Regions from separate parts of the Parabacteroides sp. AF18-52 genome, predicted to be linked through region 1. Evidence: riboswitches for the same ligand, from Rfam matches in the RefSeq annotation. Region 1 holds a riboswitch; each other region holds the start of a gene.
What was found. A riboswitch is a leader RNA that binds a small molecule or an ion and turns the genes downstream of it on or off. The one in region 1 is predicted to bind thiamine pyrophosphate.
Positions count from the first base shown of each region.

Region 2: it holds a riboswitch for thiamine pyrophosphate, as region 1 does, so the genes downstream of both, DWX23_RS03650 (sulfide-dependent adenosine diphosphate thiazole synthase) here and DWX23_RS05265 (TonB-dependent receptor) in region 1, are expected to answer to the same signal.
Region 3: it holds a riboswitch for thiamine pyrophosphate, as region 1 does, so the genes downstream of both, thiD (bifunctional hydroxymethylpyrimidine kinase/phosphomethylpyrimidine kinase) here and DWX23_RS05265 (TonB-dependent receptor) in region 1, are expected to answer to the same signal.

Region 1 is NZ_QUGR01000002.1:406,792-412,958, reverse strand. It holds gene pnuC (nicotinamide riboside transporter PnuC) at 1-365, opposite strand, end outside; gene DWX23_RS05265 (TonB-dependent receptor) at 370-2,568, opposite strand; TPP riboswitch at 2,631-2,747, opposite strand; gene DWX23_RS05260 (SusD/RagB family nutrient-binding outer membrane lipoprotein) at 2,879-4,486, opposite strand; gene DWX23_RS05255 (SusC/RagA family TonB-linked outer membrane protein) at 4,526-6,167, opposite strand, start outside.
Region 2 is NZ_QUGR01000001.1:871,170-877,336, reverse strand. It holds gene DWX23_RS03665 (GAF domain-containing protein) at 1-45, opposite strand, end outside; gene DWX23_RS03660 (MATE family efflux transporter) at 122-1,474, shown strand; gene DWX23_RS03655 (AAA family ATPase) at 1,520-2,161, shown strand; TPP riboswitch at 2,179-2,274, shown strand; gene DWX23_RS03650 (sulfide-dependent adenosine diphosphate thiazole synthase) at 2,335-3,105, shown strand; gene DWX23_RS03645 (hypothetical protein) at 3,197-4,159, opposite strand; gene DWX23_RS03640 (DUF6769 family protein) at 4,684-5,076, shown strand; gene DWX23_RS03635 (efflux RND transporter periplasmic adaptor subunit) at 5,170-6,167, shown strand, end outside.
Region 3 is NZ_QUGR01000001.1:513,528-519,694, forward strand. It holds gene DWX23_RS02110 (DUF5686 and carboxypeptidase-like regulatory domain-containing protein) at 1-1,448, opposite strand, end outside; gene DWX23_RS02115 (AAA family ATPase) at 1,579-2,127, opposite strand; TPP riboswitch at 2,303-2,388, shown strand; gene thiD (bifunctional hydroxymethylpyrimidine kinase/phosphomethylpyrimidine kinase) at 2,417-3,265, shown strand; gene DWX23_RS02125 (thiamine phosphate synthase) at 3,262-3,864, shown strand; gene DWX23_RS02130 (thiamine phosphate synthase) at 3,849-4,547, shown strand; gene thiC (phosphomethylpyrimidine synthase ThiC) at 4,570-6,167, shown strand, end outside.

The DNA of each region.
Region 1 (6,167 bases):
GGGATCGGAGAGTCTGTGAAATTGTGGAGTATGTAATAAAGCAGAGCGTATATGGCGAGGATAGCTGATGCTATCCCCGCGAATAATGACCAGGTGATATGACGGTAGAAAATTGTGTCATCCGGGACTTTTTCTTCGGAAATATTTTTTTCTGCGCAGGTCCATTTTCTGAAACCGTAAATGCTGATGGCAACATAGTAGATATTCAGTCCCATATCGGCATATATTTTAGAGAAGAAGAAAACAAAAACGTAGACCAGTGAGGTCATAAAACCGACAATCCACATTGCTTTATGCTGTCTGATCTCCAGTAACAGGTAAAGAAAACCTGTTATGACACCGAAATATTCCAGTAGTTGCTCCATTTTTTCAGAATTTGAATGTTACTCTTGCCATGACATTTGTACCTGCCTGGGTGAAATAGCCGTCATATTTGTGGACTTTACCTCCGCTGATGTAGGTGGAAACCCAGGCGTTTGTTTCATATTGTTCGTTAAAGAGGTTGTTGATCGTAACATCAACTCCAAGCTCTTTGATGAATTTTGGTTTGAAGACATATCCAACACGCAGGCTGTTCACAAAGTAAGGATCGATCGAACGGTCTTTGGTGGAAGTGTTGTCGATGTACTGACGGCCTACGAACTGTGAGTTGAAACTCGCGGAGAATCCTTTCAGATTGAAGTCGAACATACTGTTGGCAATGATACCGGGGGAGAAGGCTATATCTGTTGTTCCCAGGTATTCGCTAGCCTGGCCACCGTTATCATAATCGTCCATAAAATGAGTATAGTCTTTTATTTTGTTACGGCTTAGGGTAACGTTTCCGTTCCAGTCCAGCCAGTGAGTGATACTTACACCTCCGGTCAGTTCGATACCCATACGATAACTGTCTTTGATATTGCTGGTCAGAGCCTCACCGATTTCGCTGATTTTGCCACTAAGGATCAACTGATTGTTATAATCCATAAAATAGAGGTTGGCACCGACACGGAAACGCTCGTTACCGAAGCTATAACCGGCTTCATAATCGTACAGGGTTTCGTGTGCGGGACGTTCATGGGGTTTGGCTTCCGTGAAATTGTCGCGGTTGGGTTCCCGGTTGGCAACGGAGAAGGAGATGAAAGCATTATGGCCGTCTTTCTGGAAATTGATGCCCGCTTTCGGGTTGAAAAAATTCCAGTGCTTGTCTACATCGACATCACCGCGGGCTTTGTCGTCACTCCCTTTAATGGTATAATGAACACCGCGGTATTGCAGGTCGAGATATCCGTTCAGATACGGGTGGAATCGGTAGTTGCCTTTTACATAAAAGTTATAGTCCAATTTGTTTCCTCTGTTACGGTAATATTCGTAGTCTGGCTGTGGAAGTGCTTCTCCGCTCTTTACCCACATGACACGACCGAAATGGTCGCCTACATATTTGTTTACAGCCGAACCGAAACTCATCTGAAGACGTTCGGAACGGTAGTTTGCACTGTAGACAACGCCATAGAAATCATTATCCAGCCATTTACGGCGGACGAGGTCTGATTTGCGGATGGTATCGCCTTTTCCGTTTATGTATTCGGGTAATTGGTATTTTTCGAAATCTGAATCTGCTTTATAATCTTCGTAATACCCTTCCCCATGTGTATAATGGAGAGTCAGGTTCATGTTCCATAGGTCACCCAGGCGTTGGCTGGCCATCAGATGATAGTTCTGTTGCCAGTAATTGTCAGTCTGGTTGTTGTAAAACTTTTTGACTCCCTTTTCTTCGTATTCTCCGCACGGATTGTAGGTTCGGTCGCTGTTCAGAAGAGAGGAGGGAACGCCGTTCCATGCCTGATACGTCTTCTCTATATTTCCGAAAGTATGGAAACGGACCAGCGTGTTATCTCCGTAATAAGTACCGGAACCGAAGTAAGAATGCATATTGGCTTTTGCCCGGTCGATATATCCGTCACTTTGTACATTGGAATAACGGGCATCGAACACGAAATGGTCATGGAGTAATCCGGTTCCCAGCTTCACTGAGTTTTTAACGGTTCCGAACGAACCTGCCGAAAGGGAATATTCGGCATAAGGTTTCAGGTCCGGCTTCTGTGTCTGCATGGCAACGGTAGCCCCGAAGGCTGCGGCTCCGTTAGTGGATGTTCCGGCTCCGCGTTGTATCTGTATGTTGTTGACAGATGAGGCAAAGTCGGACATGTTCGCCCAAAAGACCGTATGTGATTCGGAGTCGTTGACCGGCACGCCATTTACTGTGATGTTGATACGGTTGGCGTCTGTTCCGCGGATACGGAAACCGGAATAACCGATCCCTGTCCCTGCATCCGAAGTCATGATGACAGACGGAGATTGAGAGATCAGATAGGGAATACTCTGGCCGTCGTTTTTGCGGGTGAGTTCGTTTCCGGATACTTCGCTGTAGGCTACCGGAGTCCCTTTGGCTACCCGGGTGGCTGTGACGACTACTTCGTCCAGCGACAGATCGCGTGAAATTTTTAAAGAATCGACAGGATCCGGTTGATTTTCCGCTGTGGCCCATGTGGCCAGCGAACCGGCAATAAATAATAATACACTTTTCATCCTTTTTACCTTATTGTTTAAAAACTGATAAATGAATAGGAGAGGAGTGTTGTGTGAAGAAGTATACCATGTTTTACAATTCCCTTCGGCGGCATTATCCGTATCAGGTAATATGGGTATAATCTCAGCCTGCGGTACGTACGATATTCGGTACGCTGCAAGCACCCCTTTGTATTCGGATGGCAAAGGTAAGGAAAGTTAGGGGATTGTACAAATGATAAAACCGCCGCGAATCACTTCGGGGCGGTTTCTGTTCCACAATCTACCATCAATTATGTTGTAATTATTTACTGTGGATATTTTCTGTATGCTATTCAATCGTTGTATACCATGTACTCTTCATCCAGTTCAGCGGAGTGTACCAGGAATCTTCCTTACCTCCCAGGTGGGCATTCAGATTATCCGAGTTATAGTCTTTTTCGTCAGACGGATACTGGATGCGGTCGAGAGGCAGGGGAGTGGCAACGGACTGGTTATCACGTTTGAAATAAATTTCCGGATAACCGGTACGGCGAACGACGTTCCAGGCTTCATATTCCTGGATTGCGCCATGATGTATCCAGCGTTGTGTCAGAATACTCTTCTGAGGATTGCTGGCATCCCACTGTGTTTCGGCATACGCTTCTACGACAGAAGCGGACGGAGCTGTCAGTGCATCGCGGAAAGTTCCTGTAGAATTCAGGTCGAAATAAAACTCGGTAGAGAGTTTCATTGCATTTATGAATTCACTTTTGGCATTGCCGCTGGCCCAGTTGTTGGCATAAGCTTCCGCCTTCATAAAAGAAACTTCGGCAGCTGTCATCCAGAGACCAGGGAATCCCGGGTTACGGGTGAAGGTCGATGTATCCAGTGCGGCGTAATATTTAGCAGTACCGTGTGTCGAGATACTCAGGTTCGTTTCCTGGTCCGTAATGGTTTCTTTCGGGTCGAGGCCGATATACTCGTTGTTCCAGTTACTGTCGTATAACACTTCCAGACGAGGGTCTTCATTGTTTGTGTTTGCATTTAAGGCACGTTGCATAGCACCTGACATGCGGTTGTAGCGGGTGTTTTCGATTGCGTTCTGCAGGTCACGGTCGAAGTCGAACTGATCGTCGTCGGTCTGTGGTACAGTGATATTATCTGAATTGACATCTACCATAGGATAAGTTCCCGGGTTTTCCAACATCGTCTTGATCGCTGTACGGGCTTCGTTGACCAGATCGCCGTTGGAGGCAAGATGGGTAGCAACACGTAAACGCAATGAGTTTACATATTTCCGCCATAAGGAAACATCTCCGTTGTTTACGTAATCTTCTGCGCTCAGGAAAGTACTGGCATTAGATGGAAGCGAACGGCCGTTAAGATATGTATTGACTTCGTCCAGGTCGGTCAGGATCATCCGGTACAAATCGATGTCCGAATCGTATTTGGGTTTGGAGGTCGCAACATTCCCGGTTGCCCATAATGTACCGGCTTCAGAGAATGGAACTCCTCCCCAGGCAGAACACACTTCATACAATTGTTCTTCCATCACAGTACGTCCCAGCAGGAAGAAGATACGGTAATCTTCTTTTTCTTCTTCCGGAAGATTATTGAATTCGCTTTCCAATACTCTGAACTGAGTCAGTGTATTGTAGAAGTTTCTCCAACGTTCGTTGAAATAACCCTGTCCGGCACCGGCAAAGCGGTCCTTGCTGTTTGTATGGCCGATAACGCCGGAGAACAGGCCGGAAGTGGTGGAAGATACATAGTATCTGTAATAAACCGGATTCATCCATGTATTGGAGGCTTGCCAGACACCGACCATTAAAGCCGGACATGTCACCTTTTGCGTTTTCGACGGATCCTGGTATTGGTCCGTAAATTTGTCGTCACTGCAGGAAAACGTTGCCAGTAAGGCTGCGCATCCGAGTGCGAGTGCATATATTTTTTTCATAAATCTTTCAATTTTATTATTCTATATTTATTTCGTCGATTAGAAGCTTGCACGTACTGAGAAGCCGAATGAACGTGTTGTGGCTGTAGAACCGCCAATCTGTGCCTGGCTGATCCAGGTCGTTCCGTCAGTACATTCCGCATCGAATTCTTTCAGGCTCTTATAGAAGTAGAAGAGGTTACGACCGTATACGGAAACCATCAGGTTTTTGCAGCCGAATTTGCTGGTGATGTTTTTAGGTAATCTGTAACCAAGGCTCAATTCGCGCATTTTTACATAAGAGTTTTTCTGTATCGCATTTTCGTAAGTGATATTACCGGAATATCCCCATCCATATTGGTTGTAATAGACTTCACCGGCTGTAATGATCGTATTGTTTTGACTGCCGTCCTGTTTAACACCCGGCTGGATAACACCATTATCGTAAACCATATTGCCGTTCACTGTTGTTCCGGCAGCCTGGTCGGTCAGGTGACGTTTGGAGGGGTCTGACAAGTCGTTGCCGTCTGCATACCAGGTAAGACCGCCACGGGATGCGTCACGGTTGTCCAGCGTACAATCCAGGATACCCAGTTCTGTCATGTACTGGTAAGGCAAGTTCATTACATCACCGCCAATACGGAAGTCGATTGTTGCATCCAGATAGAAGTCTTTGTAGTTCAATGATGTACTGAATCCTCCGACTACTTTTGGCATGGCATTTCCTGCTTTCTGGCGCTCTGTATAGTCTACGATATACAAACCGTTGTCGTCAACGATTTTATTACCGTTTTCATCTTTTACCGTTCCATATACATACCAGTCACCCATCGGGCGGCCTACGGATGATTGAAGCACTGCTGCCCCGTTATCCACTGTAGAATGGTCGATAGAGCTGACGCCGTCGATCAGTTTGGTTACTTCGTTCTTATTCCATGCCCAGTTTGCACGGACATCCCATGTCCAGTCTTTGGTTTGAATAGGAGTACCGTACAGAGACATTTCAACACCGCGGTTTTTCAACTCGCCGACGTTCATCAGGATGGAAGTACCTCCCGAGGAAGCAGACGTCGTAGTCTGAAGGATCTGATCTTTCACCACATTACTGTAGAAAGAAAGTTCGAAACCTAAGCGGTTGCCGAGGAACTTGTTTTCCCAACCTAATTCGAATTCATACTTTTGTTCCGGCTGTATCTCGTTGTTTCCAAGAGATTGTGGAACCTGGTTGTAAATATAGCTTCCGACTGCACTCTGGTTGTAACCGGTGGCGGCTCTGTAAAGTTCAGGTGCGTTACCTACCACACCGTAACTGAGACGTATTTTACCATAATCCAGCCAGCTGGGGTTGAGGTCTTTCAGCAAGGATGAATAAATGATGCTACCGTTGACTGAAGGATAAACGAATGTGTTGGAGCCAGGGGCCAGCGTGGATGATTTTTCCTGGCGAACAGTACCTTCCACATAGGCCCAGCTGTCATAACCGAATGATGCTGTGGCGAAGAAGGCTTGTTTTAACAGGGATGCTTTTTTCATGCCGGGGTTTGCCGGTGTTAAACCTGAAGAGTTCAGGTGAAACCAGTTTTCAACGCTCAGACCGCCGCGGGTACCCACGGATGTGTCGTACTGATTTTCCTGGCGGGCAGACCAACCGGCATTTGCGCTGACATTGTATTTTTCGGCAAATGTACGGTCAAACATCAAC
Region 2 (6,167 bases), on a different contig from region 1:
CTGCTGCTCTTTATTTCCAACGCTTATGATTAAGTTCTCTGCCATCTTTTAAACTATTATAGTAGAACAAAGGTAAAAATTAATCGGAAATATCCGTACCTTTGCATATCAATTGGTTTTTATGGCAAAAGAAAACTCTCCTCTGGTATTAGGTACCGAACGTATTGGAAAACTGCTTACGCAATACGCTATTCCGGCGATTATCGCCATGACGGCATCTTCGCTTTATAATATGGCAGACAGTATTTTTATCGGACATGGGGTTGGGCCGCTGGCTATCTCCGGTCTGGCTCTGACCTTTCCGCTTATGAACCTGGCGGCAGCTTTCGGTTCGTTGGTCGGGGTAGGGGCTTCTACGCTTGTGTCTGTTAAATTAGGGCAGAAAGATTACGAAGGTGCAAACCGGGTTCTCGGCAATGTATTAGTGCTGAATGTCCTTCTTGGCGTCGCTTTTACCTTTGTCTTTTTGTTCCTTCTCGATCCGATCCTTTATTTCTTCGGGGCTAGTGAGAATACGATATCGTATGCACGCGATTATATGCAGATCATTCTCTATGGAAATGTGGTCACACACATGTATTTGGGATTGAATGCCGTATTGCGTTCATCCGGTTTCCCGAAACTGGCCATGTATGCGACACTGGCTTCGGTCGTGATAAACTGTATATTGAATCCGATCTTTATCTTTGGATTCGGCTGGGGAATCAAAGGTTCCGCATGGGCTACTGTGATTTCTCAGGTGATTTCACTGACCGGACAGATGATCCATTTTTCCAGACCGTCGCAATTGCTTCATTTTAAGAAAGGTATTTATAAATTGAAGAAGGAGATAGTAAAAGGTATCCTGTATATCGGTATGTCTCCTTTCTTGATGAATCTCTGTTCTTGCCTGATCGTCATCCTGATCAACCGTGGATTGAAGGAGTATGGCGGAGATATGGCTATCGGGGCCTATGGTATTGTAAACCGTATCATCTTCCTGTTTGTAATGATCATTATGGGCTTCAACCAGGGTATGCAGCCGATTGCCGGATATAATTTCGGCGCCCGTTTATATCCTCGTGTGACGGAAGTGACCAAGCTGACGATGAAGTGGGCGATAGGCGTTGCAACGACGGGTTTCCTGTTATGCCAGTTGTTCCCGACTCTGATCGTGAATATGTTTACGACCGACGATGAATTGGTGAAAGCTGCTGTGTTCGGTCTTCATATCGTATTTGCCGTCTTCCCGATCGTGGGGTTCCAGATGGTGGCAACCAACTTCTTCCTTTCGATCGGTATGTCAAAGAAAGCGATCTTTTTGTCGCTTACCCGTCAGTTATTGTTCCTGATCCCTTGTTTGATCATCCTTCCCCGTTTCTTCGGAACGTTAGGTGTCTGGATCAGTATGCCGGTAGCCGACACGATCGCAACGGTCGTAACAGCAATTGTACTGGTAAATCAATTCAGGAAGTTTAAACATGTACCAAACTAAAAAAATATTGTATATTTATCGCAGGATAATCAAATCTGGTAATTTATGGATAACAAGATCATATTGACCATTGGCCGTCAATTTGGCAGCGGTGGACGAGAAGTAGGGCAGAAGTTGGCGAAAGCGCTGGGCATCGCTTATTATGATAAGGAATTGATGGCGATAGCAGCGAAAGAGAGCGGCTTGAGTGAGGAGTTTTTTGAGAAAGCGGACGAACGGGCTTCCAGCGGACTGTCATATGCATTTACTATGGGATATTCCTATATGGGAATGTTTACACCTTACAACGACATTTTGTCGAACGACGGATTATTCAAGTTTCAGAGTGACGCTATCCGCAAGTTGGCGGCTGAGCAGTCGTGTGTCTTGGTAGGACGTTGTGCAGACTATATCCTGCGTGACGATCCCGACTGCCTGAGTTTCTTTATTCATACCACTCCCGAACATCGTATCCAGCGTATTATAGAAAGACAAGATGTAACTGTCGAGCAGGCAAAAGAATTGATGATGAAAACCGATAAATCGCGTGCCGCTTACTATAATTATTACACCAATAAAGAGTGGGGAGTTGCTTCTTCTTATAATTTCTCTATCGATGTATCTGTATTGGGTGTAGACGAAACAGTAGGGTTTATCAAAGACTTTGTTGAACGGAAAATGAATAAGCGGCCGCCACATTTCGGATAATTTATTATCTTTGCTGCGACTTATCATAGGGGTGCCTTAATATACAGGCTGAGATTATACCCATAGAACCTGCCCGGGTAATGCCGTGAAGGGAGAATCGGTAGAATTGCTAAATAAAGGAGAGCTTTACCTCTATGTGCTCTCTGATGTTTAAACACTAATTATTTAATGTAATGGAACAGATCGTTTCAACAGGAATTATTGACTCTTATTTTGCAAAACTGAAGAGCAACTTATCAATTGATGTGGCTATCGTAGGTGGTGGCCCTTCCGGTATCGTAGCAGCTTATTATCTGGCTAAAGCCGGTAAAAAAGTGGCTCTTTTCGACCGTAAACTGGCTCCCGGCGGAGGTATGTGGGGCGGTGCTATGATGTTTAATGATATTGTCGTACAGGAAGAAGCTATGCCGATCGTAAAGGAGCTGGGTGTTTCTTATCATGATGCAGGCAACGGTACTTATATAATGGATTCGGTTCATACTACTTCTGCATTGATCTATCAGGCAACAAAAGCCGGTGCTACTATCTTTAACTGTTATTCGGTGGAAGACGTAGTATTCCATAACGATGCCGTAGCCGGTGTTGTAGTGAACTGGGCTCCGGTAATCCGCGAAGGTATGCATGTGGACCCGCTGACTATTATGGCTAAAGCTGTATTGGAAGGTACAGGACATGACTGCGAAGTAGCCCGTACAGTTGCCCGCAAGAACGATATCCGACTGAATACTCCGACAGGCGGTGTGATCGGTGAACGTTCATTGAATGTGGAACTGGGTGAACAGACTACCGTTGAAAACACAAAAGAGATCTATCCGGGATTATTTGTTTCCGGTATGGCTGCCAACGGAGTTAGCGGAAGTTTCCGTATGGGGCCGATCTTCGGCGGTATGCTGATGAGCGGAAAGAAAGCCGCAGAACTTATCTGTGAAAAGCTGAATAAGTAAGATCAGATAATGATATCATATGAAAAGGACGGAAATCTATAGAAGATAACCGTCCTTTTTCAATTATAGTAACATAAAAACTCATGCCTTTTTACATATTCTCTACAATCTCCCGTTGTTTCTTGAAGAACTGTATCCGTTGCATTTCGCCGCTTTCGGATATCATCGTGGAGAATTTACGTAAGGACTGAATCCATTCCTTCATATTTTTGCACATCTCTTTATCCCTCGAAGTGATCGAGTTGATTGAAAAAATCCGGATCAGGCTTAATTGCAGGCTCGATGTTTCCACATAGCTGTATGTAGCTTCAAAATTGATGTTAGATATATATATATGTATATCTTTACCTGTATCAAATTTGCCTTTGGAAGCAATAGTTTCCAAATCGTCTAATAGCTTGAGGAGTTCTTCTTGTAATTTAGTGACTTCTTCTTCTGTAATTAAATGAATACTGGCGAAATATTTTATATCGTTCACCAGATAGTTAAACATCATGCTATCCCATATATAATGTGTTGTTTGTATATATGAACTAGCTTCGACAAATGCCTTTTGGGCACGCTTAAGATCATCGGATATATTCAGTTCTGAAAAGTTCTTTACACAATTTACCTTTTCATTCTGGTACATCCATTTGAATAGCCGGAACCTGGACAAATTATCGTATTTCAGGTAATAAGTCTGGGGGATCATATTTGAAGCCGTACTAAGTTCCGAGGTCGGATCATCCCGTAAGGATTCAAATAATTCAACGTAGTGGTCAAGAATCGCGTAATACGTTTTGATAGGATCTGAATAATGTAAAAGATTCAGGTCGAACATTGCGTTATTGGTATAGCTTATACCCACGATCTGATCCAGGGAAACTCCCAATTTCTTTGAAATTATAGAAGCTTCATTGAGGGTGAAAGGGACTTCGCCGCGTAATCTTCTGTATACGGCTTCTTTTCCTATATAAAGAATATCCATCAGGGTGTTCGCTAAGTTGACCCCATCCGGAATTTTATCTTTCATTACCTCGATCAGATTTGTATTTAATACATCTGTATTCATTCCAATTCTCCCTTTTAAATAATATATATGTTCAATTATTAAACAATAAACAATGCGTATTGTTTCGGAAAACGCAACAATAGACGTTAAAGTGTCTCCATGTTACTTATTTTCGAAAAAGACGAGTCGGTAAATACTTGAATGAGAAATAGACGCGTCTCAAAATACCTTATTTGCGAAATAGAACTCCCGTATTTGCTTCGTAAATTCGCATATCTCAATTAAGAGAGACGGCAATGATGGTTTGAACGAATAGTTATTGCAGTTTAATATTAATACTAAGTGATGTTAATTGAAATAGCATTAGAATGGATGAACTTTATTTTATTTTAGTCTTAGATTTTTTGTTTATAAATTATTGACCTAACCAAACATTTGCTTGTATAATCAGAATGAGTAGACCACTAATGCTAATACCATGAACAACTGTCCGGCTGGGAGGTGACTCTCGGCCGGTCTTTTTTTCTATATATCTGCTGTTTGCCTTTGAGTTGCAAAATAAACTTTTTACTTTTGCAACATAAATGATGAGAGCGAAGAAACATATAATCCGTTACATAATGCTGGTGGCAAGTATCATCATGCTGCTTTCGGTTGTGGTGCCACATCATCACCACAGTAACGGTATGCCTTGTTTCAAATCGTTGACTGAACATAACCATAAAAGCTCGTCTTCCCACGATTGCGGATGCAACGGGCATAATCTGGCCCTTTTTATATCTCTTTTGTCACATGTGACAGATGGTGATGTAAGTCACTTACTTTTCCCTTTGCAAGTTTTATTTGATTATATTAACCCTCCTGTTCCGTTGTTGTACGGACAAACGTTCGATCGTGAACGAGCCTTTTATATTGAGTCTCTGCACGATACCTGGATCACGTGCTCCGGCGGACTGCGTGCCCCTCCTGTGTTATAATTGTTTCTGATAGGAGCGAACCTTATTCGCATTCCGGTGTTTTAAGCAAGACGCCGAACTATTTTATTTGCATTTATAACATATTATAATACAATGAGAAAGATATATTTATTGTGGGTTTTATGTGCCTACATATTCGCAAGCTGTAGTGGCGGAGCTGCTAAGCCTGAAGAGCATAACCATGATCATGAAGCACATGAACATGAAGAAGGACACGATCACGAACATGAAGGTCATGATCACGAACACGAGGGAGACGAGCATGAAGGCCATGATCATGGGAACGAAGCTGCAGCAGGTGCACATTCCAACGAAATCATTTTTAAAGAAGAATTGGCGAAAGCTGTCGGGCTGCAGACAAAAGTGATGGAACCGGCTTCTTTTACGGATGTTATAAAAACCAGTGGAAGCGTACTGGCAGCACAGGGGGATGAAACAACGGTGGTTGCGACAGTTCCCGGTATTGTGACATTCGGTCGTTTATCATTTGTTGACGGTACTCCGGTAAAGAAAGGGCAGGCGATCCTGAGCCTGGCTTCCAGCTCCCTGTCGGAAGGGAATGTAGCTGCCCGTGCCAAATATGCATACGAAACAGCCAGGAAAGAATATGAGCGTATGCAGCAGTTGGTAGGAGATAAGATTGTTTCGGCGAAAGATTTTGAACAGGCACGTTTGAATTATGAAAATGCAAAGGCTGCTTATGATGCTGTTGCCGGTAAGCAGACAGAGAATGGCGTGTCGGTGGTATCTCCGATGAACGGATATTTGAAGAATCTTCAGGTAAAAGAAGGGGACTATGTGACAGTGGGGCAACCGCTGGCAACTATCTCTCAGAATAGCCGTCTGGTGCTTCGTGCCGAGGTTTCGGAAAAGTATTATCAATATCTTCCGGCTGTTCAGTCTGCTAATTTCCGTACTCCTTATGATGAGCAGGTATATAAGCTTTCCGAGCTTCACGGACGGCTGCTTTCGTATGGAAAAGCATCGGATGCCAATTCATTCTATATTCCTGTTACTTTTGAGTTTGACAATAAAGGGGCCGTTATTCCCGGTTCTTTCGTCGAGATTTATCTGCTTGTTACTCCGATGCA
Region 3 (6,167 bases), on a different contig from region 1:
CGGAAGCGGGCACCTTCGATCGCATTACCACTGATAAAGGTATTGGCCGGTCCAAACTCAAATTTGTTTTTAACAGGATCAGTATTTGTGCCTATATATCCCGAAGTCAGGATCGTTATGATCTTCTCCGTCACATAGAATATCGGAACCGAACGTAATTTCTCCATCAGCTTATCGACCGTATTCTGATTCCGCTTTCCGGCTTCCTCGGGACGATTCAGGTCCCAGAAATCTTCCGGTTGTTTATAGGCATTCTGCAGCGTGATGACCGGAGCACTTTCTTTAAATATCCCATCGTCCTCAGGAGGCAGGAAAGAATGATTGCTGTATATGTTCAGCCTTCGGGCATACATGCCTTTCGACTTCTCCGTCAGCTTAAAGTCTACATTTATATCATCTTTGGTTATGATACGTGTTCCGTCTTCCGTCCTTTCAAAAGTCTGTTCGATCGTCATTCCACTGACAAAGTTCAGGTTGATGTTTTTAGGAACATTCAATATCGCCTTCTTGACGAAATAGGTAGAATCGAGCGTCACGAACAAATGCCCCGTAAAGCCAAAGCCTTCGGAAACAAAAGGAACAAACCCCAGGTCCACACATTGTTGTCCGTTGACCTCCAATGTATCAAGCAGATAATACTTATAGAAATTAGGCCCCATGCTGGACAACGGGCTTACAAAACGTTGCAGGAAGAGAGGAATATCATTCTTAAAAATATCTACTTCACGAAAAACTTCTCCCAGGAACTGCTGCATGCCATCACGTGAGAAAACTTCATCTACACCGGCAGCCTTGGCTCCCAATACGACTCTTTTCTCCACCTTAGGATCTTTACGGTAAAAGACACCTTCCACCTTCTCTTTTTCCGATACGGGCAGGATAGTCTTGCCGATATCCAACGTATCGATATAATCGATCAGGAAGTCGAATTTACCGGCTTTACCATTTTCCTTTTTGGGTTTCGGATGATAATCGTTCATTGCGAAAACCATCTTCTCATACTGGCTATAGCTGAAGTAATCGTGGTTACGCGGATTGTTACTTTCGCGTGAATCGATCACATTCTTGACGAAGGCGACGGCCGGATTCTCTTTTTTACTGTATTTTTCCTTTTTGGGCTTGACTACAACTTCCGAGATAGCGAAGCTGGAAGGCGCTAAAGCTATCTTGAAATAATTCTTCTTTCCGACAGCAACTTTAAACTCTTTTTCTTCGTATCCAAGATAAGAAACGGATAAAGTTCTTTCATTAGATGATGTTGTCAGTGAAAACTTCCCGTCATCGTCTGTCGTTGCTCCGATAGTTGTACCTTTCAGTATAACTGAAACATATGGTAACGTTTCTCCTGTGATCGAGTCCGTTACAATTCCGTTTATTATTGTGTTCTGACCCTTTGATGCAAAAGCTATCAAAACGAATGTCAGAATAAAAACAATCTTTTTCCCCATTATTTTATATTAACTCCCTCGTTAAACTCCGCAAAATTATAACAGATTCTTTTTTCTGAATGTTCCAAATTGAACCGATTATATTCCAATTGACAACAAAATTCATTAAAAGGCCCCAATATTGATGTTTTCAGATTGAATTTATACGATCAATAATGAAATCCTTCCTTGCTTCCACAGGCAATTGGGGTACTTCGATCAATGTATAACCTGCATTCTCATAAACATCTCTCATTACATAATATGTATCTATCGCTTCATTAAATGATTGTTTACGTTCTTTATCTGTATGGTATATACTTTCCCACGGGGGAAGTATAAAAACCTGTTCACTATACCTATATTTATTAACGGCCAGTTCTATGTATTTCCGGTCGTTCAACCCTATTAACTGTGCATAAGCCAAAGTATCAGGTATTCCCCTGTCAAAGAACAGGACACCTTCCTCTTTTGCATGTGCAAGATACGAATCGACAGAGCGTTCCAGCATTATCTTCGTATATAACCCGGTATCTTTCCAGGGCAAGGCATCTCCTCCCTGCAGTTGTTGTTCTTTGATTATATCTCGTGCAACCTCTTTTACAGTCTTTAATCCATCTTTTTCAAGTTCTTCAATTAGCGATGTTTTACCTGTTCCAGGCCCTCCGGTAATCACATACAAGCCTTTATTATTCAACATGTTCAGTCACCTTTAAGATTGTTATGGTAAAAGGAAACACAATCCGGAAGAAAAGCTATAATGCCGGATATGTACTCGCAAATATACTGGATTATTTCTTTATATGTATCAATTCTCTCTTAAATTTAACAATTCACTTTTGTTTTCTCCTGTCAATCTTTCTACCTTTGTCCGCGAAAAGGGGGTGCCATACTGTAAACGGGCTGAGATTATACCCTGTGAACCTGATGCGGGTAATGCCGCCGTAGGAAAGACAGATAAGGCTTTTTCCCTCCTTTGGTATGTAAACATGAAAACAGATACGACGTATCGCTATCCGGTAGCACTTACAATTGCCGGTTCCGACAGTGGTGGCGGAGCTGGCATACAAGCAGATATCAAGACATTCTCCGCCATCGGTGTTTACGGAGCTTCCGTCATAACATCGGTCACAGCTCAGAACACCCAGGGTGTCAGAGGCATTCAGGCTATTTCTCCCGAGATATTGAAAGGGCAACTCGATGCTGTCTTTGAAGATATTACGATCGATGCTGTGAAAATAGGAATGGTACATAACAAGACGGCAGCCGAAATTATCGTTGAAACAATAGACAAATTTTCTCCCGCATATATCATACTGGACCCGGTGATGATCTCTACCAGCGGGAATAAATTGCTACAGGATGATGCCATCGAAATCATAGTCCGCGAACTGTTCGTCCGAAGTACATTAGTCACTCCCAATATCGACGAAGCAGAATACCTGTCAGGTGTAAAGATCTTCTCCGAAAAAGATATGGATTTGGCTGCCGGAAAATTATTGTCCCGGGGCTGCAAGGCCGTTCTAATGAAAGGCGGCCATCTGAAGACAAAAGATATGACCGATATATTATATATGTCGGAAATGTCTCCTGTCCGCCTGTCCGCCGAAACGATAGAAACGACGAACGGTCATGGGACTGGCTGTACATTATCTTCGGCTATTGCTGCTTATCTTGCTTTGGGTATGAATCTGCCTGAAGCAGTCGGTTCTGCCAAAGAGTATATCACACAAGCTATTCAGAGTGGAAAAGATGTAAAAACGGGTCATGGTCATGGCCCGTTGAATCATTTTTTTGCCCCGGTTCCATTACATAAAATAGAAATGAATAGGTCATGAAACTGATAGCCATAACGACTCCTAATTTCTTTGAAGGCGAAGGTCTGATCCTGACGGCTTTATTTCAGGAAGGAATGGAAAGAGTGCATTTGCGTAAACCCCAGGGGGATAAACAGGTATTACGTTTATTATTAAATACCGTCCCGGAGGTGTTTCACTCCCGTATCGTCTTACATGATCATTTTGAACTGACATCGGAATATAATCTTGCCGGCATCCATCTGAACAGCAGGAACCATATTATACCGGAAGGTTTCAAAGGCAGTATCAGCCGTTCCTGTCATTCCTTACAGGAAGTAAAAGAAAATCGACAACTCGATTATGTCTTTCTCAGCCCTGTCTTTGAGAGCATATCTAAAGAAGAATACGGTAGCGGTTTCTCTTTGGAAACTTTGCAGGATGCCGCTTCCCATAAGATAATAAATGAAAAAGTAATCGCTTTGGGTGGTATCAGTAACGAAACGATCCCATCGATCCGTTCAATAGGTTTCGGAGGCGTAGCCGTTTTAGGTGCATTGTGGGGAAAAGTGCCGGATATATCACAAAAAGAAACAATTATCAATCAATATAAAAATATACAACTATGCCTGAAAAGATAAACAGCCGGTATGCTTGTTTCACGGAAGAGAACACACTTCCGTTGATGTTCATCACACACCGTACTGAAAAATATACAGAAGAAGACCAGGTCAAAATAGCCCTGGAAGGCGGATGTAACTGGATACAGATACGAATGAAAGACAATCTTACCCTCGAAGCTGCCGAAAAGCTGGTTCATTTAGCAGGATCATCCTGTCGGGTATGCATAGACGACAACCTGGAGATCGCTATTAAAAGCAAAGCTCTCACTGTACATCTGGGTAAGAAAGATATGCCGGTCAGCGATGCCTGGAAGATTATCCGTCAACAAGGATACGGCGACCTTTTCCTGGTAGGTGCTACAGCCAATACCTTTGAAGATATCGTGGAAGCAGACAGACAGGGCGCCTCCTATATCGGTCTTGGCCCATATCGTTTTACAGAAACAAAAAAGAACCTGAGTCCGATACTCGGTCTCGAAGGATACAAAAGAATCATGGAACAATGCCGGGAAGCAGGACTAAAAATTCCTATATTTGCAATCGGAGGAATCCGGTATGAGGATATCGCCCCTTTGATGAGTACCGGAATTACAGGGATCGCCGTATCATCGGCTATTACCCAGGCGCCCGATCCTGTAAAGGAGATGGAACGTTTCTGTTTAATAATAAAAAAGTATAGCAAGCAAATAGATTTACATTGATCAAAATATAAACAATATAACAATGGCAAACAAGAAAAATACGATGCGTATCACCTACCCGTCATCGGAGAAGATATACATTCCGGGAGAGATCAACAAGATCAAAGTTGGAATGCGTAAGATAAAACTTCTGGATACCGTTACACTGGATGAAAACGGAGAAAAAGTTTGTAAGAAAAACAATCCGGTAATTGTCTACGACACAAGCGGACCATTCTCCGATCCGAAGATAAACATCGACATAACAGCCGGTATCCCACGTATCCGTGAAGAATGGTGCAGCAAGCGCAAGGATATCGAACAGCTGAGCGAACTTACATCGGAATACGGACGTAGCCGCCTGGAAGATAAAAGCCTGGATGCTATCCGTTTCCCGAAACGCCACCTCCCCTATCGTGCAAAAGAAGGTAAGAACATCACCCAAATGTATTATGCCAAACGCCGGATCATTACGCCTGAAATGGAATACGTTGCCATACGTGAAAATCAACAGATCGAGGCATTGGGACTGAAATCGTATATTACACCGGATTTTGTCCGTAAGGAAATAGCAGCCGGGCGTGCGATCATACCGTCCAACGTCAACCATCCGGAAGCGGAACCGATGATCATCGGTAAGAAGTTCCTGGTGAAGATCAATACGAATATCGGAAACTCGGCCCTCTCTTCCGGTATCAGCGAAGAGATAGAGAAGGCGGTATGGAGTTGCAAATGGGGAGGCGATACGTTAATGGACCTTTCCACAGGCGACAATATCCACGAAACACGCGAATGGATCATTCGTAACTGTCCTGTACCGATGGGGACTGTTCCTATCTACCAGGCTTTGGAAAAAGTGAACGGAAATGTGGAAGCACTAAGTTGGGATATCTATCGTGATACATTGATCGAACAGGCCGAACAAGGTGTAGATTATTTCACGATTCATGCCGGTCTACTGAAAAGTCATATCGATCTGACGGCAACCCGCCTGTCGGGCATCGTGTCACGCGGCGGTTCCATCATGGCGAAATGGATGCAACTGCACAATGAAGAGAACTTCCTTTATACCCATTTCGCAGAGATTTGCGATATATTGAGCCGGTATGACGTAGCTGTTTCGATTGGCGACGGACTTCGTCCGGGTTCTATTTATGATGCGAACGATGCCGCCCAGTTTGCCGAGTTGCATGCAATGGGTGATCTGACAAAGATTGCCTGGGAGAAATTCGTTCAGGTAATCATCGAAGGTCCGGGACATGTCCCAATGAACAAGATACATGAAAATATGAAGGAGCAGCAATATGCTTGCCACGGGGCACCTTTCTATACATTAGGCCCGTTAACAACAGATATCGCTCCCGGTTATGACCATATCACTTCTGCTATCGGTGCGGCACAGATTGCATGGCACGGAACAGCCATGATCTGTTATGTAACTCCGAAAGAACATTTAGGATTGCCGAATAAAGAAGATGTACGTAACGGTGTGGTTGCTTATAAGATAGCTGCCCATGCAGCCGACCTGGCAAAGGGACATCCGGGTGCCCAGGTACGCGACAACGCTTTGAGTAAAGCACGCTTCGACTTCCGCTGGAAAGACCAGTTCAACCTGTCGCTCGATCCGGAACGGGCTTTGCA